4 regions of the Bradyrhizobium sp. U531 genome follow, and region 1 is predicted to be linked to each of the others. Evidence: predicted binding sites of a transcription regulator. Region 1 holds the regulator's gene; each other region holds the start of a gene.
The links. The regulator LexA, encoded in region 1, represses DNA repair genes until DNA is damaged. The targets are predictions, from matches to a motif close to TGTTCNNNNTGTGTTCNG.

Region 2: the regulator LexA is predicted to act here: its motif matches at 1,523-1,540, upstream of QRQ56_RS30460 (helicase-related protein).
Region 3: the regulator LexA is predicted to act here: its motif matches at 1,605-1,622, upstream of ruvC (crossover junction endodeoxyribonuclease RuvC).
Region 4: the regulator LexA is predicted to act here: its motif matches at 1,750-1,767, upstream of QRQ56_RS34795 (nucleoid-associated protein).

The regions. Positions count from the first base shown of each region.
Region 1 is NZ_JASVEN010000001.1:1,070,419-1,074,630, forward strand. It holds gene QRQ56_RS05335 (ComEC/Rec2 family competence protein) at 1-1,330, shown strand, start outside; gene QRQ56_RS05340 (hypothetical protein) at 1,339-1,773, opposite strand; gene QRQ56_RS05345 (hypothetical protein) at 2,024-2,278, shown strand; gene lexA (transcriptional repressor LexA) at 2,345-3,046, opposite strand; gene QRQ56_RS05355 (molybdopterin molybdotransferase MoeA) at 3,223-4,212, opposite strand, start outside.
Region 2 is NZ_JASVEN010000008.1:299,913-304,124, reverse strand. It holds gene QRQ56_RS30465 (DUF3108 domain-containing protein) at 162-971, shown strand; gene QRQ56_RS30460 (helicase-related protein) at 1,810-4,212, shown strand, end outside.
Region 3 is NZ_JASVEN010000004.1:533,637-537,848, reverse strand. It holds gene ruvB (Holliday junction branch migration DNA helicase RuvB) at 1-266, opposite strand, end outside; gene ruvA (Holliday junction branch migration protein RuvA) at 287-904, opposite strand; gene ruvC (crossover junction endodeoxyribonuclease RuvC) at 1,047-1,574, opposite strand; gene QRQ56_RS22040 (YebC/PmpR family DNA-binding transcriptional regulator) at 1,786-2,532, opposite strand; gene QRQ56_RS22035 (methyl-accepting chemotaxis protein) at 2,753-4,212, shown strand, end outside.
Region 4 is NZ_JASVEN010000012.1:57,272-61,483, forward strand. It holds gene QRQ56_RS34790 (hypothetical protein) at 1-731, opposite strand, end outside; gene QRQ56_RS34795 (nucleoid-associated protein) at 691-1,740, opposite strand; gene QRQ56_RS34800 (Fic family protein) at 2,098-3,645, shown strand; gene istA (IS21 family transposase) at 4,176-4,212, shown strand, end outside.

The DNA of each region.
Region 1 (4,212 bases):
GGTGCGCGCGCTGCTGGCGCTGATCCCGGGCTTTGCTGTCGGCTTCGCCATCAAGAAATGGTCGGCGGCCGCAGCGCTGGTTGCGGCCGCGTTCTATTTGCTGCTCTCGGGCGCGGAGGTGGCAACGCAGAGATCGTTCTTCATGACGGCCGTGGTGCTGATCGCCGTGATGGTCGATCGCCGCGCCATCACCTTCCGCACGCTGGCCGTGGCGGCATTGATCGTGCTTGCGGTTGCGCCGGAGGCGCTGGTGCATCCGAGCTTCCAGATGTCGTTCGCGGCAACGCTGGGTCTGGTCGCGCTGGTCCAGATCGGCATGCCGAACCTGTTCGCCTCGCCGGATCACTCCACGACGGCTCGGATCGCGATGTGGGGCGGCCGCGAGATTGCGATGCTGTTCCTGGCGTCGCTGATCGCGGGACTTGCGACCACGCCCTATGCCGCCTTCCACTTCCATCGTGTCACGCCCTATGGCGTGCTCGCCAATCTCGGCGCGATGCCGGTGGTCTCGGCGCTGGTGATGCCGGCGGGGCTGTTGGGCCTGCTCGCGGCGCCTTTCGGGCTCGATGGTGTGTTCTGGTGGCTGATGGGGATCGGTATCGACTGGATGGTTGCGGTGTCGCGTTGGGTGGCGGCGCTGCCGGGCGCGGTCGGCCGCATTCCCGCTTTCGGCATCGCGCCGCTGATCGCGGCGAGCCTCGGCCTCATCCTGATGGGCCTGTTGCGCACGCCCTTGCGCTGGTGCGGTGCCGCCGTGCTGCTGGCTTCCATCGCCTGGGGCCTGTCGGTGCGGCAGCCCGACATCCTGGTTGCCCGGGACGGCGCCAGCGTCGCGGTGCGAGGCGGGGACGGGCGTCTGCATCTGATCAGGACGGGCAAGGACAATTTCCTGCTGAAGGAATGGCTCGCGGCCGATGCCGATTCCCGCGATGCCGGCAGCGCCTCGCTGACTGAGGGCATATCGTGCGACGAGGCGGGCTGCGTCACGCCGCTCGCCGACGGACGGCTGGTCGCGCTGGCCTCGCGCATCGACGCGCTCGCGGACGATTGCAGCCGCGCAGCGCTGGTGGTGACGTCGCGGCCGGCGCCGCCGGACTGCGCGGCGATGGTGGTGGACCGGCCAAGGCTGCTGCGACAGGGTACGCTGGCGCTGACCCGGCGTGGCGACGGCTTTTCGGTTCAGGCGGTGAGGGCGAGAGGCACGAACCGCCCCTGGTCGCCGGCGGCCGCCGGCGAGGGAGATTTCGAAACGGCCCTGATGCCGAGGGCGGCGGCTCCGCGCGCCAAGGATGCGACCCCGTCGGAGGCCGATCTTCAGGCGGAGGACTGACGTCTCTGTCAGCCGATCGGCATCGGCGTGATCGGGGACCGGCTGTCGGCGGTGGTCTCAGGCTTGTGCTCGCGTTCGCCGAGCGGCTGCGTCACCGGCAGTTGCAGCACGGTTGCGCGCTGGCCTTCGACAAGCTGCGTCACCAGTACGTACTTGCCATCAGGAAATTCGATCGCGTCATGGTGACGATCGGGAACGTGCGGATCGATCTTGCCGAACTTGCCGACGCGGGAGTTGACGGTGCGCGTCCAGATCCAGCGGTTGTCGTAACGGACGTTGTCGGCGAAGGCGAGCTCCGTTCCCGGCAGCAGGCAGACCGCAACGGTGAGATCGGCCTCGGAGGCGAAGCCGCGCGTCGAGGTGCCGCGGAACGTTGTCGTGACGATCGTCTCGCCCACTTCAGCGGGGCGCGTCGCGACGGCATGCAGGCTGTAGTCACACATCGGGTTGCTCCTCATTCGAAGATGACGACCCGCACCTGCCTTGGAGGCACAGGCCTCGGAGTGGAAGCACGCAACGCTCTGCTTGGTTGTAGGCAAATCTACGGCTGGGATCCACGTGCCGCGATCACTTTATCTTTTCGAATCCGACAGGAACAAAGTCTGCCTGCGTGCATTCGGGCAGGCGGTTGTCGACGACCGCGGAAATCGAATGGCTTGAGATCGTCAAAGAGAATCGCGGCTCGCGATTGCAATGCGCATTGCCCGGTCATCACCCATGACACATGGGCAACGCGCGACGCTGATGCGGGGATCAGCGCCGTCGCGCACCACTCAAAATAAATTGGCACAGAACGAACTGGCACATGGCGGTCTCGAAAGAACTGCGATGCGCTCTGGCTTCGCGCGGCTTGCCGAGACTCTCGCCGTGAAAGAAGGGCCGGACAATCTGTGCAATACCAGAAGGACCATCCAGCCGGAGCGGACCATCATCCGCTCCAATCTCTGATCGGCGCTGCCGATCGACGGCGCGCAACAGGCGCCAGGTGATTTCAGTATCGAGCCCGTTTCGGGCTCAGTACTTGCGGTAAAGCCCGATCAGCTTGCCCTGAATCTTCACGCGGTTCGGCGGCAGGATGCGCACCTCGTAAGCGGCATTGGCCGGCTCGAGCGCGATCGAGGCACCGCGGCGGCGGAAGCGCTTGAGGGTCGCTTCCTCATCGTCGATCAGCGCCACCACGATGTCGCCGGTATCGGCGCTCTCGTTGCGCTGGATCAGAGCCATGTCGCCGTCGAGGATACCGGCCTCGACCATGGAATCGCCGCGCACTTCAAGGGCGTAGTGCTCGCCGGAGCCGAGCATGTCGGGCGGTACGCTGATCGTGTGGCTGCGGGTCTGCAGGGCCTCGATCGGCGTACCGGCGGCGATGCGGCCCATCACCGGCACCGCCACGGGGCGCTCGCCCTCGTCCGCGGACGGGATGGAGCTCGCGCGGACCTTGCCGAGATTGCCCTCGATGACGCTCGGCGTGAAGCCGCGTCGGTTGCTGGCAGCAGCCTGGAGCTCCGGCAGCTTGATCACTTCGATGGCGCGGGCGCGGTTGGGCAGGCGGCGGATGAAGCCGCGCTCTTCGAGCGCGGTGATCAGGCGGTGAATGCCCGACTTCGAGCGCAGGTCGAGCGCATCCTTCATCTCGTCGAAGGAGGGCGGTACGCCGCTTTCCTTCAGACGTTCGCTGATGAACCGCAGAAGCTCGTATTGTTTGCGCGTTAACATCTCGACCAAAGTCCCCCGGTTGATGTCGTTCGATTCCGAGACGATGAATTCAGCGATAAGCCGCTACATCCTCGAAACAAATCATGAACGGACACTATATGTTCGATACATGTTCCGCAACTGCTTAATTTACCGTGAACGAAACGAAACTCGCGGAATGCGTGTAATCGCGCAAATCAGGCGGGGAGCCGCAGCACCTCGCAGGGGCTGCCGGCCTCGGCCTTCGGTGCGAACGGCGGGCGCACGAGAAGTACCTGTGCCGCAGCGAGATTCGCAAGCAGAGAGGAGTCCTGATGATTGACGGGCAGGGCGATCTGCGTGCCGTCGTCGCGCAGCTCCAGGCGCGCGCGCAGATAATCCTCGCGCTGGTCGTTGGCGCCGAGATCTTTTCCGAGCACGGCGCGCTCGCGACGATGATGAATCACTGAACGGCCCGACAGCGCGCGAATCAGCGGCACCATGAACAGGAAGGCGCACACATAGGACGACACGGGATTGCCGGGCAGGCCGACCGCACGCATCGCGCCGAGCCGGCCGTGCATCATCGGCTTGCCGGGCCGCATCGCGATCTTCCAGAACGACATCGCCGTGCCTTCGTCCTTCAGTGCCTGCTGCACCAGATCGTGGTCGCCGACCGACGCGCCGCCGGTGGTGATCAGGATGTCGGCACCGCTCTCGCGGGCGCGCCGGATGCCGGCGGCTGTGGCTGCAAGCGTATCGGCGGCCACGCCAAGGTCGATGGTCTCGGCGCCCTCGCTGCGGGCGAGCGCGTGCAGGGCATAGCCGTTCGAATAGACGATCTGGCCGTGCCCCGGCGTGGTGCCTGGCATCACAAGCTCGTCGCCGGTGGCGAGGATTGCGACCTTCGGGCGGCGGCAGACCGCGAGGTGCGGGTAATTCATCGCCGCCGCGAGCGAGAGATCGCGTTCCGTCAGGCGGTTTCCCTTGCGCAGGAGCACCTCGCCCTCGCGGAAATCGACGCCGGCCGGGCGGATATGCCGTCCGACGATCGCAGCCTCCCTGATCGTGACGCTGTTACCGTCGGCGACGGTGTCCTCCTGGATCACCACGGCGTCCGCCCCCTCGGGGACGACGCCGCCGGTGAAGATTCGCACGGCTTCGCCGGCGCCGACCGCTTGAGCAAAGGGCCGGCCCGCTGCGACTTC
Region 2 (4,212 bases), on a different contig from region 1:
AGTTCCCGGGTGGACACGCCCGGACACATTGTGTGCCGCGGTTTTTGGCTTAAGTAACGGCCATCATGCCCCGATTGGCGCCCCGATTGGATAGTTTCGTGCTCACAACGCCCGCTTTAGCGCCCAAATTGCGCTCTGCTCGCCCGCGCCTGGCCGGTTGGCTGGCGGCGGCTTGCGGTCTCGCTGTGGCGTGGGCCGCGGCGCCGGCGGCGGCGCAGGGCAAGCTCGAGGCGCAATATGAGGCTTCGCTCGCCGGCATTCCCGTCGGCAAGGGCGGCTGGAACATCGACATCCAGGACGACGTCTTTTCGGCGGCCGCCGCCGGCGGCACCTCAGGCCTGCTGAAATCGTTCACGGGCGGGTCCGGCACGGGTGCCAGCCAGGGGCGCGTCGTCAATGGCGCGCTGGTTGCGACCGGCTACCAGGCTTCCACCACCACCTCGAAGAAGACCGAAGAGATCCGCATCACGCTCGACAAGGGCAATGTGAAGGATTTCGCGATCCTCCCCGAGCCGCCGGTCGATCCGGACCGCATCGTCGTCACCGACGCGCATCGCCGCGGCGTCTGGGACCCTATGACGGCCTCGCTGCTGCGCGTGCCCGGCACCGGCGATCCCGTCTCGCCGGAGGCCTGCCACAACGCGGCCCCCGTGTTCGACGGCCGCATGCGCTACGAGCTCAAGCTCGATTTCAAGCGCATGGAAAGCGTGAAGGCGGAGAAGGGCTATCGCGGCCCGGTCGTAGTCTGCGCGATCTATTTCGTGCCGGTCGCCGGCTACATCCCCGACCGTCCCGTGATCAAATACCTCGCCGCCCAGCGCAACATGGAAATCGCCTTCGCCCCCATCGCGGGCACCCGCATCCTGGTCCCGTTCTGGCTGAAAGTGCCGACCCCGCTGGGGCCGGCCATGCTGGAAGCAACCAGCTTCATCACCACCGCCCAGCCGCCGCGCGTGGCGAAAACGCAGTAAGCGGCCGCGCCCCGCTGCGTAGCCCGGCTGGAGCGCAGCACAATCCGGGGTTCACGGCCCCGGCTCCCCCGTATTCCGCTTCGCTCCATACGGGCTACGGGCTCTACGACCCTAAGGCCCTCCGTTAACCGTCACCCTGAGGCGGCCGCCGCGTCGGCGGCCCTCGAAGGGCGACGGCCCCCGCTCTCACCGCAGCATCTCCGCCGGATCCGGGCGGTTCATCCTTCGAGGCTCCCGGCACGATGCCCGGCACCGCGCCGCTCGCGCCTCAAAATAAGGGAGAAAAAGCGCAACAATTTCAATGACCATTCTACTGTGCATGGGGTTGTTTTCGCGAAAATGAGGTGGGGAGGCCTGCCGCCGGGAATCCATTTGACTCCTCCCCGATTCTGATTCGACTCCGCGCCGTCCCCAACTTAAGCCTTTTCGCCATTGCATCGTCACTTGTACGACAGCCGAAAACTCCATCTAGTTGTACCCAATAGGACTCCCGCGACATGTTGCGTGAACGGAACGGGACTCCCAGGGGAGTCAGCGATTCGGCCGCGATTCGTTCTAGAGTCGTTCCGAAGCTTAAGACGAACGGGAAAAGCGTCGCAAAGTGAGACAGTTGCGGGAGGTTTTGGGAAGCCGTTCCCACGCACACGGTGTCATCGCCCGGCTTGACCGGGCGATCCAGTACGCCGGGGCGGTTGTGGTTGAGCGGACAGGCTGCGGCGTACTGGATGCCCCGGTCAAGCCGGGGCATGACAGCGATGGATGCGGATGGCGCCCTGCACGTCACCGCCCCAATCCAGCACTGACATTCGCCCAAATCGGCACTACCTAATCACCCAGAATGCCCTTTTCTTCTCCCCCCTTCGCTTCCGAGCGCGCAGCCTCCGATCGAATGCCTGGCGATCGCGTGCTTGGCGCCGGCGTCACTGCGGTGCTCGGGCCGACCAACACCGGCAAGACCCATCTCGCGATCGAGCGGATACTGGCGCACCCTTCGGGGATGATCGGCCTGCCGCTGCGCCTGCTCGCGCGCGAGGTCTACAACAAGATCGCCGCACGGGTGGGCAGCGACGCGGTCGCGCTCGTCACCGGCGAGGAGAAGATCAAGCCGAAGAGCCCGCGTTACTGGGTCTCCACCGTCGAGGCGATGCCGCGGGATCTCGACCTCTCCTTCCTCGCCGTCGACGAGGTGCAGATCGCGTCCGATCTCGAACGCGGCCACGTCTTCACCGATCGCATCCTCAACCGCCGCGGCCGCGACGAGACGCTGCTGCTGGGCGCCGCCACCATGCGCCCGATCATCGAGCGGCTCTTGCCCGGCGTCTCCATGATCACGCGGCCGCGCCTGTCGCAGCTCGAATTCGCCGGCGACCGCAAGATCACGCGCCAGCCGCGCCGCACCGCCATCGTCGCGTTCTCCGCGGATGAAGTTTACGCCATCGCCGAGCTGATCCGCCGCCAGCATGGCGGCGCCGCCGTCGTGCTGGGCTCGCTGTCGCCGCGCACGCGCAATGCGCAGGTGGAGATGTTCCAGAACGGGGACGTCGACTATCTCGTCGCCACCGACGCCGTCGGCATGGGTCTCAATCTCGACGTCGACCACGTCGCCTTCGCCTCCGACCGCAAGTTCGACGGCTACCAGTTCCGCCGCCTGACGCCGTCCGAATTCGCGCAGATCGCGGGCCGCGCCGGCCGTGCCACCCGCAACGGCACCTTCGGCACCACCGGCCGCTGCGCGCCGTTCGAGCCCGAGCTCGTCAACGCGCTGCAGAACCACACTTTCGATCCCGTGAAGATGCTGCAATGGCGCAATGCGAGGCTGGATTTCGCCTCGCTCGGCGCGCTGCAGGTCTCGCTGAACCTCGCCCCCGGCCACGAGGCGCTGACGCGCGCGCCCGTCGCCGAGGACATGCGCGTGCTCGACCATGCCGCTCGCGACGCCGAGGTGCGCGATATCGCGCATGGCAAGGCCGCCGTGGAACGGCTGTGGGAGGCCTGCCAGGTCCCGGACTACAGGAAATTGTCGCCGGCGGCCCATGCCGAGCTGGTGACCACGCTTTACGGCTTCCTGATGCGGAAGGGCTGCATCCCCGATGCCTGGTTCGAAGCCCAGGTCACCCAGGCCGACCGCACCGACGGCGACATCGACACGCTGTCGGCCCGGATCGCGCAGATCCGCACCTGGACCTTCGTCGCCAACCGCCCGGACTGGCTGAAAGACCCCGATCGCTGGCAGGGGGTGACGCGGGAGGTCGAAAATAAATTATCGGATGCGCTCCACGAACGCTTGACTGAGCGTTTCGTTGATCGCCGGACCAGTGTATTGATGCGCCGCCTGCGGGAGAACACGAGCTTGAATACTGAAATCGGCAAGACCGGCGAAGTCATCGTCGAAGGCCACGTCATCGGCCGCCTCGACGGCTTCACCTTTGCACCGGATGCGGCGGAAGCAGGCTCCGATGCGAAAGCCTTGCAGGCTGCAGCGCAAGCGGTGCTCGCCGGCGAGATCAACGCGCGCGCCGAACGGCTCGGCAACGCGCCGGACGATCAGTTCGTGCTGACCTCGGAAGGCATCATCCGCTGGACCGGCGATGCCGTGGCGCGGCTGTCTGCCGCAGAGGACGCGCTGCATCCGCGCATCCGCATCATTTCCGACGAAAGGCTCACCGGGGCGCCCCGCGAAAAAGTGCAGGCCCGGCTCGAGCTCTGGCTCAAGGCCCATATCGAGAAGCTGCTCGGGCCGATGTTCGAGCTCAGCAAGGCCGAGGACGTCACCGGCATCGCCCGCGGCATCGCCTACCAGCTCGTCGAGGCCCTCGGCGTGCTGGAGCGGCCGAAGATTGCGAACGAGCTGAAGGATCTCGACCAGCCTTCGCGCGCGGTGCTGCGGAAGTACGGCGTCCGCTTCGGCGCCTATCACATCTATTTCCCCGGCCTGCTCAAGCCCGCCGCACGCGCGCTCGCCGCGCTGCTGTGGGCGCTGAAGCAGGACAATGTCGATCTGTCCTCGCTGTCGGGCGCGCAGCACCTGGCCTCCTCGGGCCGGACCTCGTTCCCGGTCGACAAGGCGCTGCCGCGCGATGCCTATCGCGTGCTCGGCTACAAGCAGGCCGGCGAGCGCGCCGTGCGCGTCGACATCCTGGAGCGTCTTGCCGATCTGATCCGCCCGGCGCTGGCCTGGCGCGAGAACGCGTCCGGCGAGAAGCCCGCCGGCGCCTTCGACGGCCGCAGTTTTGTCGTCACG
Region 3 (4,212 bases), on a different contig from region 1:
TCGCCCGCCTTGGCGATGACGGGACCCGAGGTGGCGCGAAAGCCGACGCCGAGCTCCTTCGCCACGATCTGCGCCAGCGTAGTCTTGCCGAGGCCGGGGGGACCGACGAACAGCACGTGATCCAGCGCCTCGCCGCGCTTGCGCGCCGCCTCGATGAAGATCGAAAGGTTCTTGCGCGCCTGCTGCTGGCCGACGAAATCGGACAGCGATTGCGGGCGCAGCGCGGTGTCGCCGACATCGTCGCTGCGGCGCTCGGGCGAAACCATGCGGTTGGCCTTGGGATCGCTCACTTCGCCAGCTCCTTCAGGCCAAGGCGAATGAGCTGCGCGGTTTCGGCATTCTCACCTGCGCTGCGCGAGGCCGAGGCAATCGCGGCAGCCGCCTGCGGCTGGCCGTAGCCGAGATTGACCAGCGCGGAAATCGCATCCGCAACGGGGCGCGGAGCACGCTGGTCGTCGACGGCGCCGGCAAGGTGCACGACGGCCGGATCGACATTGGCGAAGGCCGGCGCCTTGTCCTTCAATTCCGTGACGATGCGCTCGGCCACCTTGGGGCCGACGCCGGGCGTGCGCGCCACCGCGGCCTTGTCACGCAGCGCGATGGCATTGGCGAGGTCGGCCGGCGCCAGCGTGCCGAGCACGGCGAGCGCGACCTTGGCGCCGACGCCCTGCACGGTCTGCAGCAGGCGAAACCATTCGCGCTCCTGGTCGGTGCGGAAGCCGAAGAGTTTTATTTGGTCCTCGCGGACGTAAGTCTCGATTGACAGCACGGCGGCTTCACCGGGCGATGGCAGATGTTGCAAGGTACGCGTAGAGCAATGAACCTGGTAACCGACACCGCCGACGTCGAGGATGACAAAATCCTCGCCGTAGGAATCGATCAGGCCCTTGAGCTTGCCGATCATCTCACGACCTCGATCGCGACAGACACCCCTCTTTCGTCATGGCCGGGCTTGACCCGGCCATCCACGTCTTGGCGATCAACAAGAAAGAACGTGGATGCCCGGCACGAGGCCGGGCATGACGGCAATGATGCGCGGCACACGATCATAGGTTCGCCACCTTCAGCCGCAGCGCGGTGCTCTGGCGGTGATGGGCGTGGGTGATGGCGATGGCCAGCGCGTCGGCGGCGTCGGCCGACGGCGGATCAGCCTTGGGCAGAAGAATCTTCAGCATCATCGCGATCTGGGCCTTCTCGGCGTGACCGGCGCCGACGACCGTCTTCTTGACCTGGTTGGGCGCGTATTCAGCGACCGAGATGCCAAACATTGCAGGCGCCAGCATGGCGATGCCGCGGGCCTGGCCGAGCTTGAGCGTCGCGACGCCGTCCTTGTTGACGAAGGTCTGCTCGACCGCGGCTTCCATCGGCTGATGGCTCGCGAGCACGGACGCGAGACCTTCGTGGATCGCGAGCAGCCGGCTCGCCAGCGGCAGGTCGTTCGGCGGTTCCACCGAGCCGCACGCCACATAGATCAAACGGTTGCCGTCAGCCTCGATCACGCCCCAGCCGGTGCGGCGCAGGCCGGGATCGATGCCGATGATGCGGATGGGCTGGCGAATCGGGAGCGCGGTCATGGGCCAGTGATAGCGGTTGGCCCATGATAGCGAAACAGAAACAGAACAGAAGTAACAGGGGAAAGGAGGTTTCGTGCCCCGGGCGCGACGCAGCGCGAAGCGGTGCGGCGCTGAACCGGGGCCCATATGGGCACAGATGCCTGGAGGATGATGGGTCCCGGCTCTGCGCAGCAGCGTTGCACGCTGCAGCGCGTCCGGGACGAGCGAGGCCCTACCCGCCCATCTTCGCGATCAGCGCGTCCGACACCTCGAAATTGGCGTAGACCTGCTGGACGTCGTCGTGCTCGTTGAGCAGGTCCATCAGCTTGAGCAGCTTCTCGCCGGTCTCGTCGTCGACAGCGACCGTGTTCTGCGGCTTCCAGATCAGCGCGGCCTTGCGCGGCTCGCCGAACTTGGCTTCCAGCGCCTTGGCGACGTCGCGATAGCCTTCGGTCGAGGCGTAGATCTCGTGGCCGCCTTCGCCGGAGACCACGTCGTCGGCGCCGGCCTCGATCGCCGCATCCAGCACCGCGTCGTCGTCTGCGACGCTGCGGTCGTATTCGATGACGCCGGTGCGGTCGAACATGAAGGAGACCGAGCCGGTTTCGCCGAGATTGCCGCCCGATTTGGTGAAGAAGGAGCGGATGTCGGAGGCGGCGCGATTGCGGTTGTCGGTCAACGCCTCGACGATCACGGCGACGCCGCCGGGGCCATAGCCCTCGTAGCGGATTTCGTCGTAGTTCTCGCCCTCATTGCCGAGCGCCTTCTTGACGGCGCGCTCGATATTGTCCTTCGGCATGTTCTCCTGGCGGGCCGCGATGATGGCGGCGCGCAGGCGCGGGTTCATGTTGGGGTCGGGCGTGCCGAGCTTGGCCGCGACGGTGATTTCCCGCGCCAGCTTGCCGAACAGCTTCGACTTCTGGGCATCCTGCCGCCCCTTGCGGTGCATGATGTTCTTGAATTGGGAATGTCCGGCCATGCGTGGTCTCTCGAGGAATCGTCAGCCAAGGGGTGAGCGAGGAAAGCGCGGCCTTATAGGCCGCCAACCCGCCGGAATCAAAGAGATCTGCTACCCCTAAGGTAGCACTGTAAAGGTAGCCACCGCCGCGGCCGGTGCCTAGAGGTCGAGGACTGTTAACCCTGATTTCATTCCGGGCTGCGAAAATAGCGTCCGACCGTTCCCCGACACGAGAGAGCTGATGGCGTTCGGACTATTTCGGAAGCGTCTGCCGGATCCGGCTGCGCCTGCGACCGCCCCGGCGGCTCCGCAGCCGGCGGCCCATGCCGAGCCCGCTGCCGTGGCCGAAACTGATTCGGCCCGGGAAATCCTGGAGCTCCTGGAACTCGAGCTCGGCGCCATGATCCGCCAGCTCGAGCGCGCCGCCAATTCGGTGGCCGGCGGCGCCGAGGCGACCGCGGCGACGCTTGCCGCCATCCGCGACCGCACCGATGCCTTGACCGGCCGGACCAATGCGGCGCAATCGACGGCCTCGACCTTCGCCCATGCCGCCGACAAGTTCACCCAATCCGCCCAGGGCATCGGGACGCAGGTTCGCGAGGCCGGCAAGCTCGCCGACGAGGCCAGCGCCGCGGCGCAGGAAGCCCGCGCCAATGTCGATCGCCTGCGCGAATCCTCCGCCGCCATCGGCAACGTCGTCAATCTGATCGCGCAGATCGCGCGGCAGACGACGCTGCTCGCGCTCAACTCCACGATCGAGGCCGCGCGCGCGGGCGCCGCGGGAAGGGGCTTTGCCGTCGTCGCCACCGAGGTCAAGGCCCTCGCGGTGCAGACGCAGGGAGCGACGGAAGAGATCACCAAGAAGATCGACGCGCTGCAGCGCGATGCCGCCGGCTCCGCTGATGCCGTGCACCGCATCTCGCAGGCGATCGAGGCGATCCGCCCGGTCTTCGAGACCGTCAACGGCGCGGTCGCGGAACAGAACGCCACCACGAGCGAAGTCTCCGGCAATGCCGCCAGCGCCTCGGAGTTCATCGTCTCGGTCGGCGAGAGCGCGGCCGAGATCGATGCCGCGACCAAGGCCGCCGAGACTCATGGCGAGAGCGTCGCCAGCGCCGGCAAGGCCGTCACCACCTTCGCCCAGAAGCTGAAATCGCGCTGCGCGGTGCTGCTCCGCCAGAGCGAGCACGACGACCGCCGCAAGACCGAGCGGCTGCCCTGCCATCTCAAATTCGAGAGCGCGCGCGGCACGATGCCGGTCTACGAGATCTCGATGGACGGCGTGCTGATCGGCGGCGCAGACGCGGGCCGTCTCGCGGCGCAGACCACGATCGAGGGCAGCCTCGAAGACGTCGGCACCTGTCGCCTGCGCGTGATCGAGCAATCGAAGGCCGGCGCCCGCGCGCAATTCGCCAGCCCCAATGCCGAGCTCCGCGAAAAGATCGAGGATAAGCTCTGGTCGATCCACGAGGAGAACACCGAGTTCGTCACCCGCGCCATGGAGGCGGGCAACGCGCTGACCGGGATCTTCGAGCAGGCGGTTGCCCGCGGCGAAGTTGGGATCGACGACCTCTTCGACACCGACTATGCCGAGATCGCCGGCACCAATCCGCAGCAATACCGCACGAAATATCTCGACTGGGCCGACCGCGCCTTGCCGCCGTTCCAGGAAGTCTTCCTGGCGAAGGACCAGCGCATGGC
Region 4 (4,212 bases), on a different contig from region 1:
GCGGATTCAGTCAATCGAGAACGAGCGCCGGGCAGGGCAGGATCATCGGCTCTAATGCGATAGATCGGAGGCGTCGCCGCCGCTTGCAGCCAGACCTGGCCATCCTCGAGCCAGGCGCGGGAGACGAGACCGCCCAACAGTCTGCGGGCAGAAACCGTTTCCCAAGCTTGATACGCCGGCGATGAAACCGCTGGCGCGGCCAATAATAGCCAGGGATTGAGATCGGTAACGATTTCACGGGCGGGGACGAAGTCACGAACATAGCGAGTGGGGTCGATAGACCCAAGCAAAGGCTCGGGTCGCGGTGGCGTTTGCGCGAAATCCCATGAAGCGAACTCCAATCCTCGTGCGCGAAATGCCTGAGTGGAATTGAAGTCGGCGATCGCAAGGCGCGGAAGAACAGTTCGCTGCGCCAAATATTGTGGGATGTCGGACTGGAAGATAAAGAAGGCGCAGCCGTCGGCAGTTGGCTTTCCGAGCGTGATCACGATCTCGCGGGTCGAATCAAAGATATCAGCCCCAACGAGATCACCACCCAGACCCGGATTATAGACTTGCAAGGACGAGAACGGCGGTGGGACGTCGTCGACGAAGCCGAGCCAGGCGACCTGCGCATCGACCGACGGTAGCCGGCCTCGCAACACGAGGGCGTCAATACGTTCGTCCGCCACGGCGCCGTTCGCGACAAGCTCACGTACGCGTTCGACCAGATGTGTTGATCTCGAAGTCATCGAGTGTGATCTTGTCCCTGATGATAATCTCGCCCCTGTCGCGGTTCACCGAAATGACTGAAGACATCAAACCGACAGGGAAGGTCAATTTGACCCCGCTTGCCGTCTCAACGCGACGGTTCTTGGGAGCCTGAATTGCGTTCTTTTGGAGCACGAACGATTCGCCCGCCATTCCTTCCCGCTTCAGCTTTGCTTTGAAGTCGGTCAGCACGGGGCTATCATCAGGCAGCGGCCCGAAAATGCTCTTCAGCCAATTTTCAGCACTTTCGCCGTCGACAGAACCGCCTGACTGGCTGGCGTCGTAGAGGCGTTGCGCCAGATTTTTCATCGTGTCCTGCGGAAGTATGTCTTTGTGCTTGTGCGCAATGTTGCGCGTGACCTCGACGATTGTCCTTGTCAGCTCCTCTTCCGTTCGCTGGCGTCGCACGAGCAAGAACTGTTCGAAATAGGCCGCAGGCCGTTGCGGATTTTGACGATCGACAACGCAGATTTCGTCGCGCTCTTTGCCCAGCTTGATGAGCGCGGCCTTCTGTAGGGCGTTGCGGTTCTGGACAAAAGTCCGTTCAATCTCGCCGAAGGTCGGCTTCGGCTTGCCCGAACGCCCGCGGCTGACGTCGTAGTCGTAGCTGAGAACCTTTTCGTCCTCGAATTTCAGAAGTGCATATAACCGGCCACCTGAACAAGACAGCGAGAAGATCAAGAAGGCACCGACAGCCGTGCTGCCTCCGTGAGCCTCATTGAACGCTGTCGCGAGTTTCTCGCTTTCCTCCTGGAAAGTTGCCCTATCCCGGCTGATCCGCGCCAGTTGCGCCCTCACCGGCGCGTCCGCGAGAAACTCGTATCGGTTTCCGCTGTTGACCGATCGGACGCGGCCCAGGAAAAAAGCTGCGTGTCGACCGGCATCGAACGCAGTCAGTAGCTGAAAATGTTCCTCTCCCGGGCCGACAATATGAAAAACGCTCTGATCGATGCGCAGGCTTTCGAGTTCCTGCTCAGTAAGGAAGGCCATTTATCACCATAGAACAAAAAGAGAACGAGCGCAATCGCGCCGCTCTTTTATTCCAAAATTTGCGTCGTGTTCCGTTAAGAATCTTGCATCTTGTTAAGAATTCCACCCCCAACGAGTGGCCACGCGCCGGTCTGTTGAACAGTGAACGAGGCCGCCACGCGCCGCTAAATGCCTTGCTGGTTCTCTCAAAAGCATTCCTTGGGTGGGACCGAGGGAGAACTCCAACGTCTTCGCGAAGACATTTCACATTTACCGTGTTGTGTGAGTGTTTTTCACGGTGTAAAAGGTTTTTGCGGCTCGAAGGCCGAGTTGAGAGTGAAATTCACGATCGAGAACGTTTTTCACGGATCTGGGACAATGCAGACAAAGTTTTCAGGACCAGTGTCTGTTATTCATGACCGGCGGCTGCCGGAGATCGCAACTCCTGTTGGCTATGCTGCGCTGGTTGACGCCTACAGCCTATCCGTCCCGGTCCCGCGCGTGCTTTCCGCAATCGGAACAAAGCACCGGATCATTGAGCAGGAGGGGTGGCGCATCTACACGCCGCGCCATGCGCCGGACGCGACGCTTGAGGGGCATCTCACCTTCGCTCTCAAGAATGAAGGACTAGACCTTGCAATCCTGAAACGGCTTTTCCTCATTGTGAACGAGGATGAGATTGCGGATCTTGTGAGACAGAAGCCGACCGGTCTGTATACGCGTCGTATCTGGTTTCTGCATGAATGGCTATTGGGCCGCCAACTCAACCTGCCTGCGGCAGATAAAGTCTCTTACGTCGACGCCGTCGATACCGAACTTCAACATGCGACCTCCGGGCAGAATTCGGCACGACACCGCGTCCGGAACAATTTGCCAGGAACGCCGGAATTTTGTCCGCTTGTTTTCAAGACTGCAGCGCTGAGCGAATTTATTGCGCAGGATCTCAAGGAGCGCGCCCGTTTCGTGGTGAGCCAGGTTCCAAAGGATCTGCTGGCGCGAACCGCCGCCTTCCTTCTTCTCAAGGATTCAAGGTCAAGCTACGTCATTGAAGGAGAGAGACCGCCACAGGACCGTATCCAGCGGTGGGGCCGGGTCATCGGTGAAGCGGGACGGGCCCCGCTCGACGAGGCGGAGTTTCTACGCCTGCAGCGCATCGTGATCGGCGATGAGCGCTTCGTGAAACTTGGCTTCCGTAACGAAGGTGGTTTCGTCGGCGAGCATGACCGTGAGACGCAGCGACCTGTCCCGGATCATATCAGCGCGCGTCACGAAGATATCCCCTCCCTCGTGCGCGGACTGATCGCGTTCGATCATGCGGCGGAAAACGAGCTTGATCCTGTCGTCGCTGCCGCCGTGCTCGCCTTCGGGTTCGTTTATATCCACCCGTTCGAGGACGGCAACGGACGCATTCACCGATACCTGATGCACCATGTTCTGGCACGGCGCGGATACAATCCCGCCGGGATCCACTTTCCGGTTTCTGCCGCGATTCTCGACAAGATCAGCGAATACAAGACCGTGTTGGAAAGCTATTCGACTAGATTGCTTCCATGTGTTGAATGGGAATCGACCCCACAGGGCAACGTCAAGGTCTTGAACGATACCGGTGATTTTTATCGTTTCTTCGACGCGACGCCCCACGCCGAGTTTCTGTACGAATGCGTGCAGAGGACCATCGAACAAGATCTTCCAAAGGAAACGCAATTTTTACGGAGCTTCGATACCTTCCGCGCGGGCATCGAGAACATGATCGAAATGCCGGAGCGGACGCTCAATAACCTCTTCGGATTCCTGCAACAGAATGGAGGACAACTCTCAAAGCGTGCCCGCGACAACGAATTCTCCGAACTAACGCCGGATGAAGTCACGAGGATTGAGGAGCTTTATCAAGCGGCTTTCTCGAAAGACTCTGGAACGGCGAGTTGACTGTGTCGGAGTGCCACCTTCATTGAATTGGGCCTGTCGGATCAGATGCTGGTCGACCTCTTGATAAAAAATAGCGCCCTCAATCGGCGTGGTCGCAGCTAAGACGCGCCGCATCGGTGAGTTTTGACCGTGGGAGGTTATCTTCTTTTTCTTCTTTATCCGCATCCCGCCAGAGTTTCCCCGCAGAGGACTGTACGCGCGCGTCTCGCGCGTGGATTCATTGAGCACGAGCCCTCATCGCCGTGCATCCTTCGAATTTGATTGCATCGATGCCGACTATGTTGATGGCGCCGGACCGCGGCTCTTGGACGGGTTTCGTGCTGAACAGACCAAACCATTCGCGCTCATGCGGAATCCGGGGCAAAGCGGCCACCGATTCCGACGGAAGGCGGCCACCGATTCCGATCGAAAGCGGCCACCCGATCCGAACGAATGCGGCCACCCTGTTGATAGGGTGAGACGGGGGGCGTTGTCGGCAATCTGAACGGGGCAAGGTCCCTCCTTTTGCGGTTGACGCAATGGGAGGTCCGATGCCCGCCGAGAGATTGCCGATGCGGAAGATTCGAG